Regions from separate parts of the Paenibacillus sp. LC231 genome, predicted to be linked through region 2. Evidence: a T-box and tRNA genes for the amino acid it is inferred to sense, from the RefSeq annotation. Region 2 holds a T-box; the other holds one or more tRNA genes.
The links. A T-box is a leader RNA that pairs with one kind of tRNA and senses whether it is charged. The one in region 2 lies ahead of AK95_RS29140 (valine--tRNA ligase), so its partner is inferred to be a tRNA-Val.
Positions count from the first base shown of each region.

Region 1: it encodes a tRNA-Val, which carries the amino acid that the T-box ahead of AK95_RS29140 (valine--tRNA ligase) is inferred to sense. The anticodon was not compared.

Region 1 covers NZ_JFOM01000049.1:382,728-391,662, reverse strand. Annotated here, with positions in the region: gene AK95_RS27305 (aminotransferase class I/II-fold pyridoxal phosphate-dependent enzyme) at 1-359, shown strand, start outside; gene AK95_RS27300 (DUF1292 domain-containing protein) at 426-749, opposite strand; gene AK95_RS27295 (copper amine oxidase) at 844-1,398, opposite strand; gene AK95_RS27290 (MBL fold metallo-hydrolase) at 1,650-2,387, shown strand; gene AK95_RS27285 (DUF3892 domain-containing protein) at 2,450-2,683, shown strand; gene AK95_RS27280 (GNAT family N-acetyltransferase) at 2,772-3,215, opposite strand; gene AK95_RS27275 (hypothetical protein) at 3,566-3,829, opposite strand; tRNA gene AK95_RS27270 (tRNA-Val) at 3,965-4,037, shown strand; gene AK95_RS33685 (cyclic lactone autoinducer peptide) at 4,362-4,502, opposite strand; gene AK95_RS27265 (accessory gene regulator ArgB-like protein) at 4,486-5,028, opposite strand; gene AK95_RS27260 (hypothetical protein) at 4,964-5,647, opposite strand; gene AK95_RS27255 (hypothetical protein) at 6,494-7,582, opposite strand; gene AK95_RS35000 (hypothetical protein) at 7,530-8,126, opposite strand; gene AK95_RS27250 (ABC transporter ATP-binding protein) at 8,128-8,913, opposite strand.
Region 2 covers NZ_JFOM01000054.1:25,674-34,608, reverse strand. Annotated here, with positions in the region: gene AK95_RS29155 (RluA family pseudouridine synthase) at 1-538, shown strand, start outside; gene AK95_RS29150 (LysM peptidoglycan-binding domain-containing protein) at 702-2,063, shown strand; T-box leader at 2,317-2,616, shown strand; gene AK95_RS29140 (valine--tRNA ligase) at 2,728-5,397, shown strand; gene AK95_RS29135 (bifunctional folylpolyglutamate synthase/dihydrofolate synthase) at 5,406-6,809, shown strand; gene murC (UDP-N-acetylmuramate--L-alanine ligase) at 6,816-8,192, shown strand; gene AK95_RS29125 (SPOR domain-containing protein) at 8,406-8,935, shown strand, end outside.

The DNA of each region.
Region 1 (8,935 bases), on a different contig from region 2:
CCATCGATATTTTGCTGACAGCGCTCCGTGAGCTTTCCAATCAATACATGCATGTGAATGAGATTAACGAGCTGGTTGTGAAAACTCCGGAAATTCCGCAGTTGTCGCTGATCCCTCGCGATGCATTTTACGGAGATACGGAAGTAGTGCCTTTCAAGGAATCGGCAGGGCGCATTATTGCCGAATTCATCTATGTCTACCCGCCAGGGATTCCGATCCTGCTTCCGGGCGAAGTTATTTCCCAGGAGAACATCGATTACATTATCGATCATGTCGAAGTAGGCCTTCCGGTTAAAGGCCCCGAGGACCGCAGCATCCAAAATGTTAAAGTCATCGTGGAAACGGATCCTATATTCTAAAACGTCAGCTGTAAACACAATAAACCCGGTGCGAATGGTTCGCACCGGGTTTATTGCTTTGGAGTCTTATTCCTGGTTTGCAGCAGCGACCAGTTCGTTGTAAACCGCCTCTACTTCATTCCATTCTTCTTCGTCCTCAATATTGTAAAGAACCATTTCCTCGTTCTCTTCTTCCATACGTAGAATGACGCCGTCCGCTTCCGGATTTTCGCGTTCAAGCAAAAGCGCGTAAAGCTTCTCGCCGACATCAAATGTCTCCACAAGAACCATCTCTACTTCTTTTCCTTCTTCATCCGTCAATGTCAGCACAAACTCTTCATGTTCGTGGTCGTGGTCATGATCGTGACCGCAGCCGCAAGCATCTCCGTGTTCATGTTTGTGTTCACTCATTGAAAAAACCTCACTTCGGTTAAATTATCATACTTTCGTATCGTATCACGGATAGCTTCTTCAGGTCAATTTCTGCCAAGTGCCTTAGGGCCCCTTAATTTAGGGCAGTAATCACTTTCTCCGCAACTTTCACAAAACCGTCCTCCGATTTGACTTTTACATAAAAGCCCACCGAGTATTTTCCCGCCGTTTTGAAATCATATGTGAAATCATAGGTTCGGAACCAGAAGTTATCCTTGCGGTCCTTCACTTCCTGGGATTGAATGTCCTTGATATTGCCCGAAGGATCCTCAATCGCTACTTTCACGGAATGAATATCGTTGTTTAAGCTGTCAACCTGGCTAAAAACATTGAATTTCAGCTTCCCCTTGTTCACGTTGCCGAATACAGTATCTCCTTTAAACAGAAAAATATGCACGTTCGGCTTGATGATTTGAACTTGTCCATTCGCGGGATTCCAATCCACAGCGCCGTCAAATTCCCGAACCGGCACATAGGTTTTGCCATCAATTAAATATCCGCCATCCTTCAATTCATGACCGTTCAGCCAGACACGGACACGCTCATTAACGGAATCTGCGAACAAAAGGGTGCTGCCACCCATTAAAGAGAGCACTAGCATACATGCCATCACTTTTTTCCATTTCATAATAATCATTTCCCTCCATTGGCTCATCTTGTTGTTATATGTGTATACTACATGTCAAAAAACAAGTTGCGGACAATTTTGCACTTTGTGGTAAAATTTTTTCCTCGTGCGTAACGATTGGTCCTATCACGAATTATAATGCATTTCGGCCCCGATTCGATCATATAATCCGTGTAAATCGACATGGAATTCGTTAAAATATACATTAGCATACGGGGACTACACTTCATTTCATCAGGAGGTTTCATCCATTGACACTAAAATTGCAAATGCTTGGCACCGGCAGTGCGTTTGCCAAGAACTACTATAACAATAACGCACTGGTCCATGACGGGAATTTCACACTTCTCATTGACTGCGGCATCACCGCTCCAATGGCACTTCATCAGCTGAATAAGACCTTTAACGATATGGATGCTGTGCTTATCACTCACATTCATGCTGACCATGTAGGCGGACTTGAGGAGCTGGCTTTTATTATGAAAATGAAATACAACCGTAAGCTCCCACTCTATATTGCCGAGACGCTGGTGGAACCGATATGGGAGCACACCCTCAAAGGCGGCTTATATCAACAGGGACATATCTCCTCCCTGCATGATGTATTTGACGTACACCCTCTGAAACCGGGAGTGAAGACCCATATTTCATCCGGCATCTCGGTAGAACTGATTCATACGCAGCATATTCCCGGCAAGGACAGCTATTCGCTTTATCTGAATGATCGGATTTTTTACAGTGCTGACATGGTATTCGACCCTATACTGCTCAACCAATTGGTGAATGAGCGGGATTGTGAAGTGATTCTGCATGAATGTCAGCTGCAAGGCCCTGGCGAGGTTCATACGACACTGGATCAGCTGCTTAGCCTACCACAAGAAATTCAGGAGCGCACCTATCTCATGCATTACAGCGATGAGGTCGAAGCTTTCATTGGAAAGACCGGCATCATGGAATTTGTGGAGCAGCAGCGGGTATACGAATGGTAGTTCAGTATAGATGAATAGTTTATGAGGTTTCCCGGGAACACTAATGCCGGGAGGCGATTCATATGGATAATACACAACAAGAAGTCGTAGGCGTCCGTAAAAACGGAGATGGCGACATCATCGAACTTAAGCTGGATAACGGCAGTGTCGTTGACTACAAGACAGCGCAACAAATGGCCAAGAATAAAGAGATCAAAAACCTGAACGTATTCCGTGGACGTGACGGAGACGAACATCTTCGCTCCAATGCGGATGGCGATCCAAGCAACAACCTGGACAATTTGCCAAACTTTTAAAATCATGACTAAAAAGACCTCGAGTCGATACTCGAGGTCTTTTCTTTTAAACAGTGAGGATCATTAGCACCTTAATATGGTAAGAAGCCTACAGTTCCTTTTTCATACGAACGTGGGGAATGCCCGCATCATCAAACGGCTCGTCCGAAATGGTCTCATACCCAAGCTTGCGATAAAATGCCTCCGCTTGCACCTGTGCATCCAGTACAGAATACTGCAGCTTCAATTCACGCGCCTGCGCTTCCAATGCCATCATCAGCACACGCCCTATCCCTTTGGAGCGGAATGGCTTACGCACCGCAATTCGCTGCATTTTGGCGGAGTCTTTATTGTAATAGGTGATACGTCCGGTTGCCGCGTATTGACCTTCCGATTTGATCAGGACATGAAACGCATCGGATTCCAGACGATCGTACTCATCGATCTCCAGGTCAATCGGCACCTTCTGTTCAAGCACGAAAACATCCTTCCGGATATCCAGCGCCTGCTGCAATTGCTCTTCGGTTGATACATTTATGATTTCTGCTGCCATTTCAACACCTCTTTATGTAGAATCAATTCTAGTGATATCGCAGATCGAGATATTATACAAAATAATCGTTTTCCTGTATAGTATAAGCTAACGTTTTCTTGAAAGGAGCATGGCCTTTATGGGCATGGGAGCCACGATATTTTGGGCTGTTATCATCTCAGCCGTTATCATCTACCCTATCTTTTGGGCGATTAAAAAAGGTTATTCCCGCAAATGGGATGAGGAATAACCTCGGCCGTTTTACAGCAAACCGCCAACCTGCCAGCCGACGGTTTGTTCTGCTCGTTATTCAAGCAATGGATACAGACATTCTTACGACTGATCTGTTACGGATTCGTTGCTGCACCCCTTTATGGTTGGAGATCACGTAATGTGTCCACCGAATCCATCGGCGGTACCGGCTCCAGTGCCCCGCTTCCCTGCTTGGAATACACGTCCTGATCTACAGAACGGCCGTAAACATCGAGCATTACGGGCGCTGCTGATCCATGGAGCGGCTCCAGCTGCACCGACGTTCTCTCCGGGATACTGCAACCGCTGCCCAGTACAGTTACCCCCAGCAACGAGAGCACCAGTCCGGCTCGTTTGAAATGATGGGATTTCCCACCTGCCATACCATTCACGCTCCTCCACTGGCAAATACATGCTGTATTTAGTCTGAACCGGAATGTGATTTTTTATAACGAGAAAACCATTGACAGTCGCATTGTCTGCTGGTAATATATGAATTACCTTTTTAAATATTTCATGATCTGTTAGCTCAGCTGGGAGAGCACTATCTTGACAGGGTAGGGGTCAGTGGTTCGAGCCCACTACAGATCATAACCGTAAACCCTTGATGCCATTGGCATCAAGGGTTTTTTCTTTTTTCCTTCTTTAGATTAGCTAGCTGAATTTCACCCAAAGGGGACGAATTGGGGGGACAAAGTCGGGTTTCCCCGTCTCCAGGTACGTTGCCCGGATCCACTGATCCCGAATGTTGTGTATCTTTATCGAAGATCAACGACACCATTCCAGGCTTGACTTCCACTTATCCATACAAAAAAACCGGTACCCAGAAAGGTGCCGGAAATCATAACCTACATATTCATCTTTATTTATACCATTATCTTTAAGTACCCCAGTCCCCTTACGAAGGATCAAGACTTACTTTAACAGTTCTTCCGGCGTCTCTCCGCTGTATACAAAAACGGGACTTGCAGTATTAACTACAAAAACAGCTACCAACGTCAGAGCAGATGCGATAAACGAAAACAACCGATGTCTAATCCTATGGATCCATAACATGAGCTTGTCCTCCTTTCCAGCGTATTAAACTGATAGCCTGGACCAAAAATATGACAGCCAATGTTGGGGACTGGAGTCCAAAGTTAAATATCACGATGAAACAGCTAATCAAGCGAAGTTTTGCGTAATGCTTCCTCGGTATTCGGGACTGCTTCTCAATTCGGCTGGGAGCGAACAGCATCACCAGCGACAGACTGAGAGCAGTAATTACGAGAATGCCTGCATTCCCCATATCCGCAAAAGACACCAGAGTGAATAGCGCTGTCGTGAATGCAATACAGCCTGCCCCCGTCTTAAGATGATATCCTCCGGAAAATTGCCTTAGTACCGCAAAACCCACCAAAGCTATCACAGCCTGCTTCATGTTACCTGTAAAAATAGAGATAAGCAGCGTGAAGACCACAATACACAATACGTTTAAAATGATGGTGATCGCATGTTTCAGAACAGAAACAGAGGACTTATGGTCGGGTACCTGGCGTTTGATCCCCTCCGCTATCCGCTTTGACAAGCCTTCTATGATCATAAGATTCCCGCTCCTCTGTATTGATGGCATAATACAAGAAGATTCCAAATGTTATTCCAAAGAAGAGAAGGTGCAGCCATAAACGATTAAGGTAAAATAGAATTGCAATTAATATCAACACCACGATAATCAACGTGATCAATAGAACATGTTCAAATTTAATGCGCAGCTTTTCCAGATCGTACTTAAACCCAATACCAAACCTGTACATAATCCAGGATATCAATAGTCCTGTCGCACCTGAGAGGATTTGAAGAATATAACCATTGGCATGATCGGTCTGAATGGAGTCGATCGATCCGAATATCGTTGTCAGATATGCCGTTTGAATTAACGCATAAAACATATAACCCAGAATGGTGCAGATCGCCGACCAGATAACCGGGATCTTAATAATGGCTGAAAATAAGAAAACGAAGATCAGCACGGTGATGAGAGGGGCTAGAAAATCCAATTGAAGTTCGTTGCGCATGATAAAACTTTGTAAGTTGGCAAGGATCATGACAATCAACGCCTGCCCTATGTACTCTGTCGTCTTGAATCTAAGCAACGTCATGATTAGCGAATAAATAGCCAGTGTTTCAAATGTTGAAAACAACATAAACCAAATAACTTCCATTCAAAGATTTCCTCCCTACACCATAAGAAATGGTTAAATGTGTACTACGCCACTTCTCGATTTATCCTGATTACACTGATGGTTATAACGTCCATAAATAAACGGTATACCGACAGACCCTCAGTTTCTATCGAGTCGTCCTAAATGATGCATGTTCTTGAGGTCAATTCCGATGGCGCCTGCCACTTCTTATATGTCTGGAAACTGTGATGGAAAATGTAAAAACATTAACGTCGTTTATGTCTCCGGTTTGGCCAAAAATTCTAAAAAAGAACAGCTTAGAACTTCGTATACACCAAAACGAATTAAATCGCTGACGTTCAATCCATATACCAAACGAAAATTAAGCACTAGTTATCAAGAATCCACGACCTTGCGAAAATGACTAAGCCAGAATAAACTCAGTTCCTACTATATTAACATCCTGACATCATCTAAGTTGATTATATAAGGCCCGGAGGGCATAACAACAGGTAATTAAATACATAAGTGGGGGAATCCATCATGGATCTATGAAGTGAAGGGTGAAATAGGAAGTTTATTTGCTATATCTCTATTATATACGAACCTACGTTCCTGTTCAACCGTTTACAATCTAAAAAATGAAAGAAAAGGCATCCAAATCGATTACGGGAAACCTATAATTTGGAAGCACCCAGGCCTCCATCCATGCTATCCGGGTGGAGCGAAGGAGACTGGGGAATTAGCCTTGATCCTTCCGCTCTGCCCGATCTAATTCACATAACCCTGCACCCGGTAAGGTTCTATACCCGGCAACTGATCCAAATTTTATCCTCTTAGCGTAACCCGCTTCATCTTCCCCTGCTCTTCCTGTCATTCCCCGATTCACTTATACAGCTTGGTCCATGCCAAACCATTCGCAACGAGCAGCGTGAGGATATATGCTAACATGCCATAGGGAATGGTGCTGCTTGCATAATGCAAACCCCATAATCCGCCCACTACAATAAAGAATAGCAGCACCCACCAGCCGTCTTTCTGCTGAGCCATATTAAACGCCTGAGAGAACGGTGGAGTGCGCAGAATTGCCTTGGCTGATAAAGGAATCAACACCAAGCCGGTAAGGAATACGATGAGAACATCCGGGATAATCCGGCTTCCGAACAGAATCAGGAATATGACCGCATTCACAGTGAAGAGCGGCAGGAACATTTTGACCGCAAAAGCCTTTAACGCCCCTAGGTATAACGGATTCATGCTTGGCATCGGGGCTGCGCCAAACAGCCAGAAGGCTTTGGGCTTGCCGGAGAATTTCAGCATCATGACGACCGTTACAATCATAATGAGCATCGTGTGCAGTACATAGTACGACGATCCCTGGCTGATTTCGGCCAATGAGGAGTTGCGGATTGTGGAGACAAAAAATAAATAAGGCAGTAACACGGACAATCCGAGTGTTGGATACACTTTAAGCTTAAACTCTCTCTCATTCTTCAGCATGCTGGCAGATAATCGGAAACAAGCCTGCTCCGTGCGCGACCGGCATACCAATTTGGCCAAGAATCTGTCCAAGCGCCCGCGCTCCCGCCCTTTTCCCGCTTCGCTGTGAGCCAGCTTCTCCAGATGCTGCTCGAAAGAAGGAATATAACGGACATAAACGATCATAAGCACAATCGGTACGAGTACAGCCAGCAACGAGAGTACGGTCAGCCACCCGCTCCCCTCGCCAAACAACCACTCATACGGAGCCGCAAACCACACTGGCGGAAGCAGAATCTGCCACCAGGCCGGCGTAAATACCAAATTGAAATCAATCAGATCAAAGGAACGAATCACAAACTGATAGCCAATGGCCAGCGCGGCGGAAAGTCCAATCTGTACATAATTGATCAGATCCTTCAGTTTCTCTCCATCCCAATACTTAAGCAGCAACAGATAAACCAAGGAAGTGCTCACCAGAATGAGCATATTCATCAGAATTAACTCCAGGATATAGATCAGAAAGAACAGCACGCCATGCTTGATCAATCCTACGACCAGTGAGCCTGCTGAGAGCGCCGGTAAGCAGCAGCAAGTAAATTCCAGCATGAATCGATCTCGCCAACCCGACCGTACGACCGTCGATCGGCTTTGTCATCAAAATGCTGCGGTCGCGCACATCAAGCAGCACGGAAGAGAAATCTGAAATCATGGAGCTCATGATCAAGAACATGAGGATCGCAGACAGGATGCTCATCGGCATTAAATATTCCGGATCGCTCCAGAACACAAACGGCGTTAGGACAAGCCCGATTAAGCCGTACAGCCAGAGGGAGCTGACAAACAGGTTCTTGTCCTGCTCTTCTTCTTTCTTCCTGTTGCTTGAAGATAATATGACAGGTGCACGCCTCGAATCCATCAGCAATTTGACATGGAGGATCCGGCGCAGGGTTGCATAGTCGACACCCATTCTCGAAATAATTCCCTGAAAGCGATCCAGTATCTTCAGCATTCGAAACGATGATTCCGATCCCCCCATATCAACTTCCCTCCCGAACGATCGATACGAACCGTTCCGCAATACGGGCATGGTCATGGAACCCCGTCAGCTGATTAAACACTTCTTCCAGGGACCCCTCATGAGAATGCTGTTGTAATTCTTTGAACGTTCCGTCCGCCACTACCCGGCTGTCAGCAAGCAGGATGATCCGGCTGCTGATTTTCTCAACGACGTCCATAATATGTGAGGAATAAAAAATCGTCTTGCCCTGGGCCGAGAGCTGAGCCAATACTTCCTTGACCACCATCACGCTGTTCGCATCCAGCCCGCTTAAGGGTTCATCCAGAAACAACAGATCAGGGTCATGCAGCAGGCTCGAGATCAGCAGCACCTTTTGCCGCATTCCTTTTGAAAACGTAGCGATCCGGGAGTGATAGGCCTTTTCCATGTCAAAACATTCCATTAATTGCTTCGCCTTATCATCCGCTGCATCATATGTAAGTCCGTACAACTCGCCTATAAAGGTCAAATACTCGGCAGCCGTTAACTGATCGTACAATTCGGCCACCTCGGGGACATATCCAATTCTACGTTTATAATCGATATTCCCATCGGAAATATCCTGACCGAATATGCGGACTGTCCCCGTGTACCCCTCAACCAGCCCGAGCATGATCTTGACCGTCGTGCTCTTCCCCGCTCCGTTCGGACCGATATATCCAATCATCTCGCCCCGGCGTACCTCCAAGTCGATACCGTTCAGCACGTAACGATTATCATATTTCATGCGCAGGTCTTGAATCCATAACACTTCATTTTCGGACATGATATGATTCTCCATTCCCTCA
Region 2 (8,935 bases):
AGGCATCCATACGGCAGTCCGGCATATTCATCGGCTGGATAAGGATACAACAGGTCCCGTGCTGTACGCCAAGAATGAATATGCGCAGCTAAAGCTTGATGAGGACATGCGGGAGAAGAAGATCGTCCGGATATACGCGGCTATCGTTCAGGGGAGGGTCTCTCAGGATCTGAAGAGAATCGATCTGCCGATAGGCAAAGACCGCTATCATTCAAGCCGTCGGAGAGTTTCATTAACCGGGCAGGCTGCGATCACGCATATTCGATCATCCGAGGTGTATCCGAAAGCCAGCCTGCTGCAAATTCGACTGGAAACCGGCCGGACGCATCAGATCCGGGTGCATCTAAGTCATATGGGACACCCGCTTCTGGGAGATTCCTTATACGGAGGATCAGGGGCGTTTCCGCGCCAAGCGCTGCATGGCGAACGTCTGCTATTTACTCATCCTTTCTCGGGCGAGGATATTGAGGTGAATGCACCCTGGCCTCTGGATATGTTGGAGTTAAGAGAACGAATCATAGAGACATCGGACCGGTAAGAAAATTTGCAAGATCCTGAATGAACCTGTAAGTTTCAAGCACAATTCGCAAAAAAGTCATGCTCTCCTATTTTCGGCATATAGATAAATTGAGTGGCAAAACTTAGGCTCATGCCGTGATAACAGATCACGGATAGTATATGCCAAAAAGGAGGACATTCCCGTGTTTGACCAGTCTTACGGATTGCGGTTCGATATTTACGAGCGTATTAATTTAACGGAAGATTTGCCGGGAATCGAAGAATTGGAAGAGGCGGAGTTGATCCCGCATATTCAGGTAATCAGTCAGCAGGACCAGGCTACGCTTCGGGGTCATCTGCTTCTTGCAGGCCTGTATAAAGGTGACACCGAAGCAGGAGAGACGGAGCCGCTCGAACACTGGATCCCGGTTGAAATCACGGTACCGATGAACCGGGTATCATCATTGGATGACATCGCGGTCGAGATCGAGAATTTTGACGTGGATTTGTTATCCAAACGCAGCTTGAACATTACAGGGGTTCTGTCGCTCAAAGGAATTCAGGCGGCGGCTCCGGGAGCCCGCGACCAAGTATGGGCCAATGAGGAATTCACAGTGGTACATGCTCCTGAAGCGACTGATTTGTATTCGAACGGGGAGCAGCAGTTCGCAGCCAACCCGTACGACCAGCTTCATGGCAGCGGAACTCATCCAGACGCTAACTCGACTTCGCCTTCTTACTTCAACGAGGCTCAGACCAGAGCTCAAGAGTCCGGGACGGATGCGCGCACACAGCAGTATCTGGCATCCTGGGCGCAGTATGAGAACCAAACACGGGATTCACAGGACTCAGCAGACAGCACCATTAGCATTTCTAAACCGTCTGAAGCCCGGGATACGGTCGAATATGCCTTACATAATGAGACGGAAGCTCAGGCAGCTGAGTCGTCGATTCCAAGTGTATGGCAATTCGAACGGGCTGCGGTCCAGCCCGAGCCGGAGCAAGAAGATTCAGCAGCCAGTTTCCCTGGTGTCATTGAGCGTAAGGGTGAAGAAGTGGATGCCGTTCCGGTACTGGAATCACCGGAAACGGAGGAAGTGCAGCCTGTTTTCGCTGAGGAAGAATTCCCTTCGGAGGATATGGATGATATAACGGAAGAGGTTTCCATTAAAGCCGAAGAGGTTCCGACCAAGCCCGAGTTAAAGGTGGCCTTCAACACGAAGAACAGCAGCACAACCAGCGCATCGGGCGTAGGCTTCTCTTCGTTGCTTCAATCGAGCAGAACGGTTCAGGATCAGGATCAAGCCGCTCGGGACGAGGAAGAAGAGACGGAGGAATTGGCTGACTCCGCAACGGCCGAGGACGTGGAGTGGAAGAGTCTGTTCCTGGGTAACCGCCATGAGGAAACGCCTTTCCGCAAGGTCCGGATGTGCATTGTGCAGCGTGAGGAGACACTCGACGTGATTGCCGAGCGTTATCAACTGACGCCGCGAGAGCTTTTGTTATATAACCGCATGTCCGAGCAGAATGTGGAAGAAGGCCAGGTATTATACATTCCCCAGTAATCAGCGGAGGAAGCGATCGCGTAAGAACAAGCAGGTCAAGGTAGGATATCCTTGGCCTGTTTTTGTGTATGGCCGGGAATAGATTAGAAGAAGAGGGGAATCGGACGAGCCGGGGCTTCTTTATTACAATGTATTATAATTATTTTGGATCGACAGGTATGATGTCTAAATCGTTCGGAAACACTCGAAATATTGACTATATGCAACAACCACGGTATATTTGAATAGTATATGTACAGGTATTCCTAAAGCTAGAACAACGTTGAACGGGAAGAGTAGGAAGGTATGGCCTTCAGAGAGCGGAATTGCTATCAAGCGCTGTGAGATTCCGCAGGAACCAGCTTGCCGAAGTCGCCCCGGAGTTGCGGACTTGAGATAGAGTAGGGATCGATCGCTACCCTGGTTAGAGTTCGCCGGCCGCAGCCGTTATCTGCGTAAAGTGTCGTGCTTGATCGTTTGCCTTTCACGTTCTTCATGGGAGGATACGATTAATGATTGATTATAAGCACGAAACAAAGGTGGTACCGCGAGAGAACAGTCTTTCGTCCTTTGAGGACGAAGGGCTTTTTTTGTTTCACGCAAACATGGATATCCATGTCCACGCCCGGAGGCTAAAACATTACGGGTTGGCAAAACTGATTAACAGTATCGGAGGTACGAAAATATGGATCAAAAACAAAACCAATCCCAGTTAGACATGCCGACGACGTATGATCCGAAGGCAGCCGAACAAAAATGGTATCCGTACTGGAAGGAAGGCGGCTTCTTTGAAGCTGGCAAACGACCGGACGCGGAGCCGTATACGATTGTTATTCCTCCACCAAACGTTACGGGAATGCTTCACATCGGCCATGCCCTTGATTTTACGCTGCAGGATATCCTGATTCGCGTAAAGCGGATGCAGGGTTATGATGCGTTGTGGTTGCCGGGCTCTGACCATGCAGGCATCGCCACGCAAACCAAGGTTGAGCAGAAGCTTCGCGAAGAAGGTGTTACCCGCTACGATCTGGGACGTGAAAAATTTCTGGAGAAAGTGTGGGAATGGAAGGATCTATATGCGAATACGATCCGTGACCAATGGTCCAAGATCGGCCTGTCCCTCGATTACTCCAGAGAGCGTTTCACGCTCGATGAGGGGTTGTCAGAAGCGGTTCGGGAAGTATTCGTCAAGCTCTATGATAAGGGGCTTATATATCGCGGCAAACGCATTATCAACTGGGACCCGGCTGCTCGCACGGCTTTGTCCGATATCGAAGTGGAGTACAAAGAGGTCAACGGCCATTTGTACCACTTGCAATACCCGCTGAAAGACGGCAGCGGCTCCATTACCGTAGCAACCACCCGCCCGGAGACCATGCTGGGTGATACGGCGGTAGCCGTTCATCCGGAAGATGAGCGCTATAAAGATATGATCGGCAAGACATTGGTCCTGCCTATTGTCGGCCGAGAAATTCCGGTTATCGCCGATGAGTACGTGGAGAAGGATTTCGGCAGCGGAGCGGTTAAAATTACGCCGGCCCATGATCCGAATGACTTCGAAATGGGTCTGAGACATGATCTGCCGCAAATCACCGTGATGGATGAATCCGGGACGATGAATGAATTTGCCGGCAAGTACCAGGGGCTTGACCGAGCAGAATGCCGCAAGCAGATCGTAAGCGACATGAAGGAATCGGGCGTGCTGCTTCGTATCGAAGATCATGTTCATCAGGTTGGCCATAGCGAAAGATCCGGCGCCGTTGTCGAGCCGTATCTGTCGACGCAGTGGTTCGTTAAGATGCAGCCGCTTGCGGAAGCAGTCGTTACTGCGCAGAAATCCGGCAAGGGCGTAAATTTCGTGCCTGACCGGTTCGAGAGAACCTACCTGCATTGGATGGAGAATGTGCGCGATTGGTGCATCTCCCGTCAATTGTGGTGGGGCCACCGGATTCCGGCCTGGTATTCCGAATCCACGGGCGAAGTGGTTGTTGCCATGAATGAAGAGGAAGCGCGCGCGAAGCTTGGCAAGGACGATCTGAGACAGGATGAGGATGTGCTGGATACCTGGTTCAGCTCGGCATTGTGGCCGTTCTCGACCATGGGCTGGCCGAATCTGGACAGTGAGGATTTCAAACGTTATTATCCGACAAGCGTTCTCGTAACGGGTTATGATATTATTCCGTTCTGGGTTTCGCGGATGATTTTCCAAGGGCTTGAATTTACGGATCAAATGCCGTTCAAAGATACGCTTATCCATGGTCTGGTTCGGGATAGCGAAGGCCGCAAGATGTCCAAGTCGCTCGGCAATGGTATCGATCCGCTCGAGGTTATTGAACAGTATGGCGCAGATGCCATGCGTTATATGATATCGACCGGCAGTACGCCGGGTCAGGATCTTCGATTCCGCTGGGAACGTGTGGAACAAGCGCGTAACTTCGCGAACAAGATCTGGAATGCGTCACGTTTTGCGCTCATGAATCTGGAGGGCTTCACGGCGGCGGATATCGACATTTCCGGAGAGCTGGGAACGGCCGACCGTTGGATTTTGCATCGTCTGAACGAAACTTCCCGCGACATTACGCGTCTAATTGATGCCTACGAATTTGGCGAAACCGGTCGACTGCTCTACAATTTCATCTGGGATGATCTGTGTGACTGGTATATTGAATTTGCTAAGCTGTCCCTGTACGGCGAGGATCAAGCGGCCAAGAAAAAGACGCAGTCGGTGCTTGCCTATGTGCTGGACCGCACGATGCGCTTGATCCACCCGTTCATGCCGTTCATTTCCGAAGAGATCTGGCAGCATTTGCCGCATGAAGGCGAGACGGTGATGTTGGCTTCATGGCCGACCTATGATGAGGCATTTGAGAATGCGGAAGCCGTTACAGAAATGAACCTGCTGATGGATGTCATCCGTGCTGTACGTAACATCCGGGCGGAAGTAAACGTACCGATGAGCAAAAAAGTAGAACTCCAGTTGAAGCCGGTAAGCGAGCAAATTGCTGGCATCATCGATCGCAATGCGGATTATATTCGCCGCTTCTGCAACACGTCGGAGTATCAATCCTCCCTTGCGCTTGAGGCGCCGGATAAGGCGATGACCGCCGTGGTAACAGGTGTTGAAATGTATCTGCCGCTTGCCGGGTTGATCGATATCGCTCAGGAGATCACGCGTCTGGAAAAGGAAATTCAGCACTTGAACAGCGAAGTCGAGCGTGTGGAGAAGAAGCTGAACAATCCTGGTTTCGTATCGAAAGCACCTGAAAAGGTGATTGAAGAAGAACGGGCGAAGCTTGCGGATTACTCGGACAAACGCAGTAAAGTGACTGCGCGCATCGAAGAACTGAGAGGCTAAAGGGCAAAATGAATCTGGACCAGAAGGTGAGAACGATGGTTGATCATTCGGCAGCTGCAGTGGCAGCTCCGTTCCATACCTATGAGGAAGCGGTAGCTTGGATCAACGGGCTGATTCCGTTTGGAATCCGCCCGGGCATGGATAGAATTCAGCGATTGATGGAGCTGCTCGGCCATCCGGAGCGGCGGTTAAAATTTATTCACGTGGCCGGAACGAATGGGAAAGGCTCCACATGCGCTTTTTTAACAAAGGTTCTGCTTCAAGGGGGATTCACGGTTGGCACCTACACGTCTCCCTATATTACGAAGTTTACCAATCGGTTTCAGTATAACGGCGAGGACATACCGGAAGAGACGCTGCTTGAACTCGCTAATCGCTTAGAACCGCTTGTAGCCGAAATTGCGGGCTCCGGGCTCGGATCGCCCACCATGTTTGAGGTGTCCACCGCCCTTGCGATACTGTATTACGCCGAGGTATCTTATCCGGACGTGGTGGTATGGGAGACGGGACTTGGCGGTCGCCTGGACGTGACCAATATCGTTCATCCCATCATTTCGGTGATCACGAATATCGGAATGGACCATACCGACGTCCTGGGTGATACCATTCAGGAGATCGCCACGGAAAAGGCTGGCATTATCAAGCCTGGAGTTCCTGTGGTGAGCACGGTAACTCAGCCGGAGGCAGTCGATATTCTGAAACAAACGGTAGTCAAAAACCGTACAAGTCTGTATCTCGTAGATGAACAGTTCTCCTATGAGCGGCTGCGTGGGGACGAAGAAAGCCAGACTTTCCGTTTTAAGGGTCCGTTCCGGAACATGGATCTGGACATCTCGATGCAGGGTGAGCACCAATGCGCCAATGCCGCGCTTGCGATGATGACGCTGGAAGTGCTTCGCCAGTATATGGCTTTCATCGTGGATGATGAAGAATTGCGCAGAGGGTTTAAGGATACTTTCTGGGCGGGAAGACTGGAACAAGTGCAGTCCTCCCCGCGGATTGTTCTCGATGGTGCGCACAACCCCGAAGGGGCTGAAACCTTGGCCAAGAGCTTGCCGCAGATTTATAAGTATCGGAAACTGAACTTAATGATGGGAATGCTGGCAAATAAGCATCATGAATCGTATTTGCAGCATATACTGCCAATAGTGGATACGCTTATCCTGACTGAACCGGATTTCCGGAAGAAACTGGACGCCAAGGCGCTTGGTGACATCGTAGAGCAGGTAAGGGAGAAATACGCCAAACATACACTGCAAATCATCATAGAACCAAATTGGAAAAACGCACTTGAAGAGTTGAAGTCACGGACGGAAGCGGAGGATCTTGGGGTGGTGTCGGGCACGTTGTACCTGATTGCCGACGTGCGTTCCAACCTCCTGGGCCTTTCCGATTCTGAAAAAGGTTGGTGATATCTGTTGAATACATCGGAACATGTTCATTTTATAGGAATTGGCGGCTACGGGATGAGCGCCATTGCAAGAGTTATGCTGGAGATGGGTTATAAAGTCACGGGTTCTGACGTGGCATCGCAAGAATTGACAGAAAAGCTGGCGGCCAAAGGCGCCAAAATATACATTGGACATACCGCCGAGCAAGTCCAGGGCGCGGACCTTGTAGTTTACTCGACGGCATTGTCCCAAGACAACGTGGAGCGGGTCGAAGCAGAGAAGCTGAACATTCCTGTCCTTCACCGTGCGCAGATGCTGGCGCGTCTTCTGAACGAACGCAAAGGGGTCGCCGTAGCGGGTGCGCATGGTAAGACAACCACTTCATCGATGATTGCGCTCGTAATGGAGGAATGCGGCGTCGATCCGACGTTTATCATCGGCGGGGAAATCATGAACGTTGGCACGAATGCCAAGGCCGGTGAAGGCGAGCACGTGGTGGCCGAAGCGGACGAGAGTGACGGTTCATTCCTTCAGTACCACCCTTGGCTCGGCGTTGTTCTGAATATTGAGGCCGATCACCTGGAGAATTACGAAGGGGATTTCAATCGTCTCAAGGCAGCATATGTACAATTCCTCAGCCAGATCAAGGCAGACGGTACGGCCGTGGTTTGCGCGGACGATAACAACATTCAGGCGATTTTGCCTGACCTAAAATGCAATGTGACGACATACGGCATTCACGCGGATGCAGAGTATACGGCAACGAATCTGGTGCTCGGCGACCGTCACGTCAGCTTCACCATGCTTCATAACGGCATGGAGCTGGGAACCGTGGAATTGTCCGTACCGGGTAAACACAATGTCTACAACGCCATGGCTACGGTGATTTGCTGCTTGAAAGGCGGAATCTCGTTCGAAGCGATTGTAGAGGCCATCGTCAAGTTCAACGGAGCTAAGCGCCGCTTCCAGGTGCTGGGCGAAGCTGAAGGCATTCTCGTGATTGACGACTATGCGCATCATCCGACGGAGATCGAGGCTACGATCAGTGCCGCCAAAGCTACCGGCAAACGGATTATTGCGGTATTTCAGCCGCAGCGGTATTCGAGGACCTTTTTCCTTCTGGATGCGTTTAGCCGCGCATTCGGGGAAGCGGACGAGGTGATCATTACCGATATTTATTCTCCCGCCGGCGAGAAGCAGATCGAGGGTATCAGTTCCGGTAAGCTGGTGGAGCTGATTGTCCAGAACAGCAATGCCGGTGCCCGCTATTTGCCTACCAAAGAAGATGTCCTGAGCGATCTCAAAGGTCGCGTAAAAGAAGGCGATCTGGTTCTGACGATGGGTGCGGGCGATATTTGGAAGGTCGGCGCTGCTTTAGCGGAGTCTATTAAAGGCAAGAAGTAAATGGATTGCAAGAATGCTTTGCCGCTTCGCTGCAGCAGGGGATTGCATGGGCTTTTGTCTTCGAACGGAGGCAAAGCAGCGGATCGATAAGTAGAATACAGGCTGATCAAGACACTTTCTTGATCAGCCTGTTTGTTTTGTTTTTCGCACACTCATAAGTTGCCAAGCTTGATCATATAGCTAGGTGTAGAAGGACAAGTGAGGTGTGTGGATATGAATAAAGCACGGATGACGATTCGTTTCGATCACGATCCGCCGAAGGACAGCTACAAGGATCATATGCGTGAGGAACGGGATTCGCATCAAAAAGTTCCAGCAAGACGCAATGATCAAGTTGATGACCGTCATCTCGCATTCGACGAGTTTGACACAACGACTGATCGGTTTACCGATGCGGGCAATTCGTTTGAACATAGGAGCAGCATCCAGCATGATCATCTGCGCGTCGTCCCGCCGCTCCGGGAGGAGGACACTCGGTATGTGAACGGACAAGATTGGAGAACATCGCGTCATACCCGGCCCAGGGGGCGATTAGCTGAGGAAAGAAGACGTATGGATCATGTCGAGGACGGGTCGTTCGGTGACGGGCTTGATCCTGCCGATACATATGACGATATGCGTGAGGTTGAGGATCTCAACGATCTTCATGATGACGCGTATTCCGGAAGAGTAGGCCCAGGCGCAAACGATTCGAATTGGAATCTCGGGCCCGAGAAGGATCTATATGAGTCACCTGCCGATGA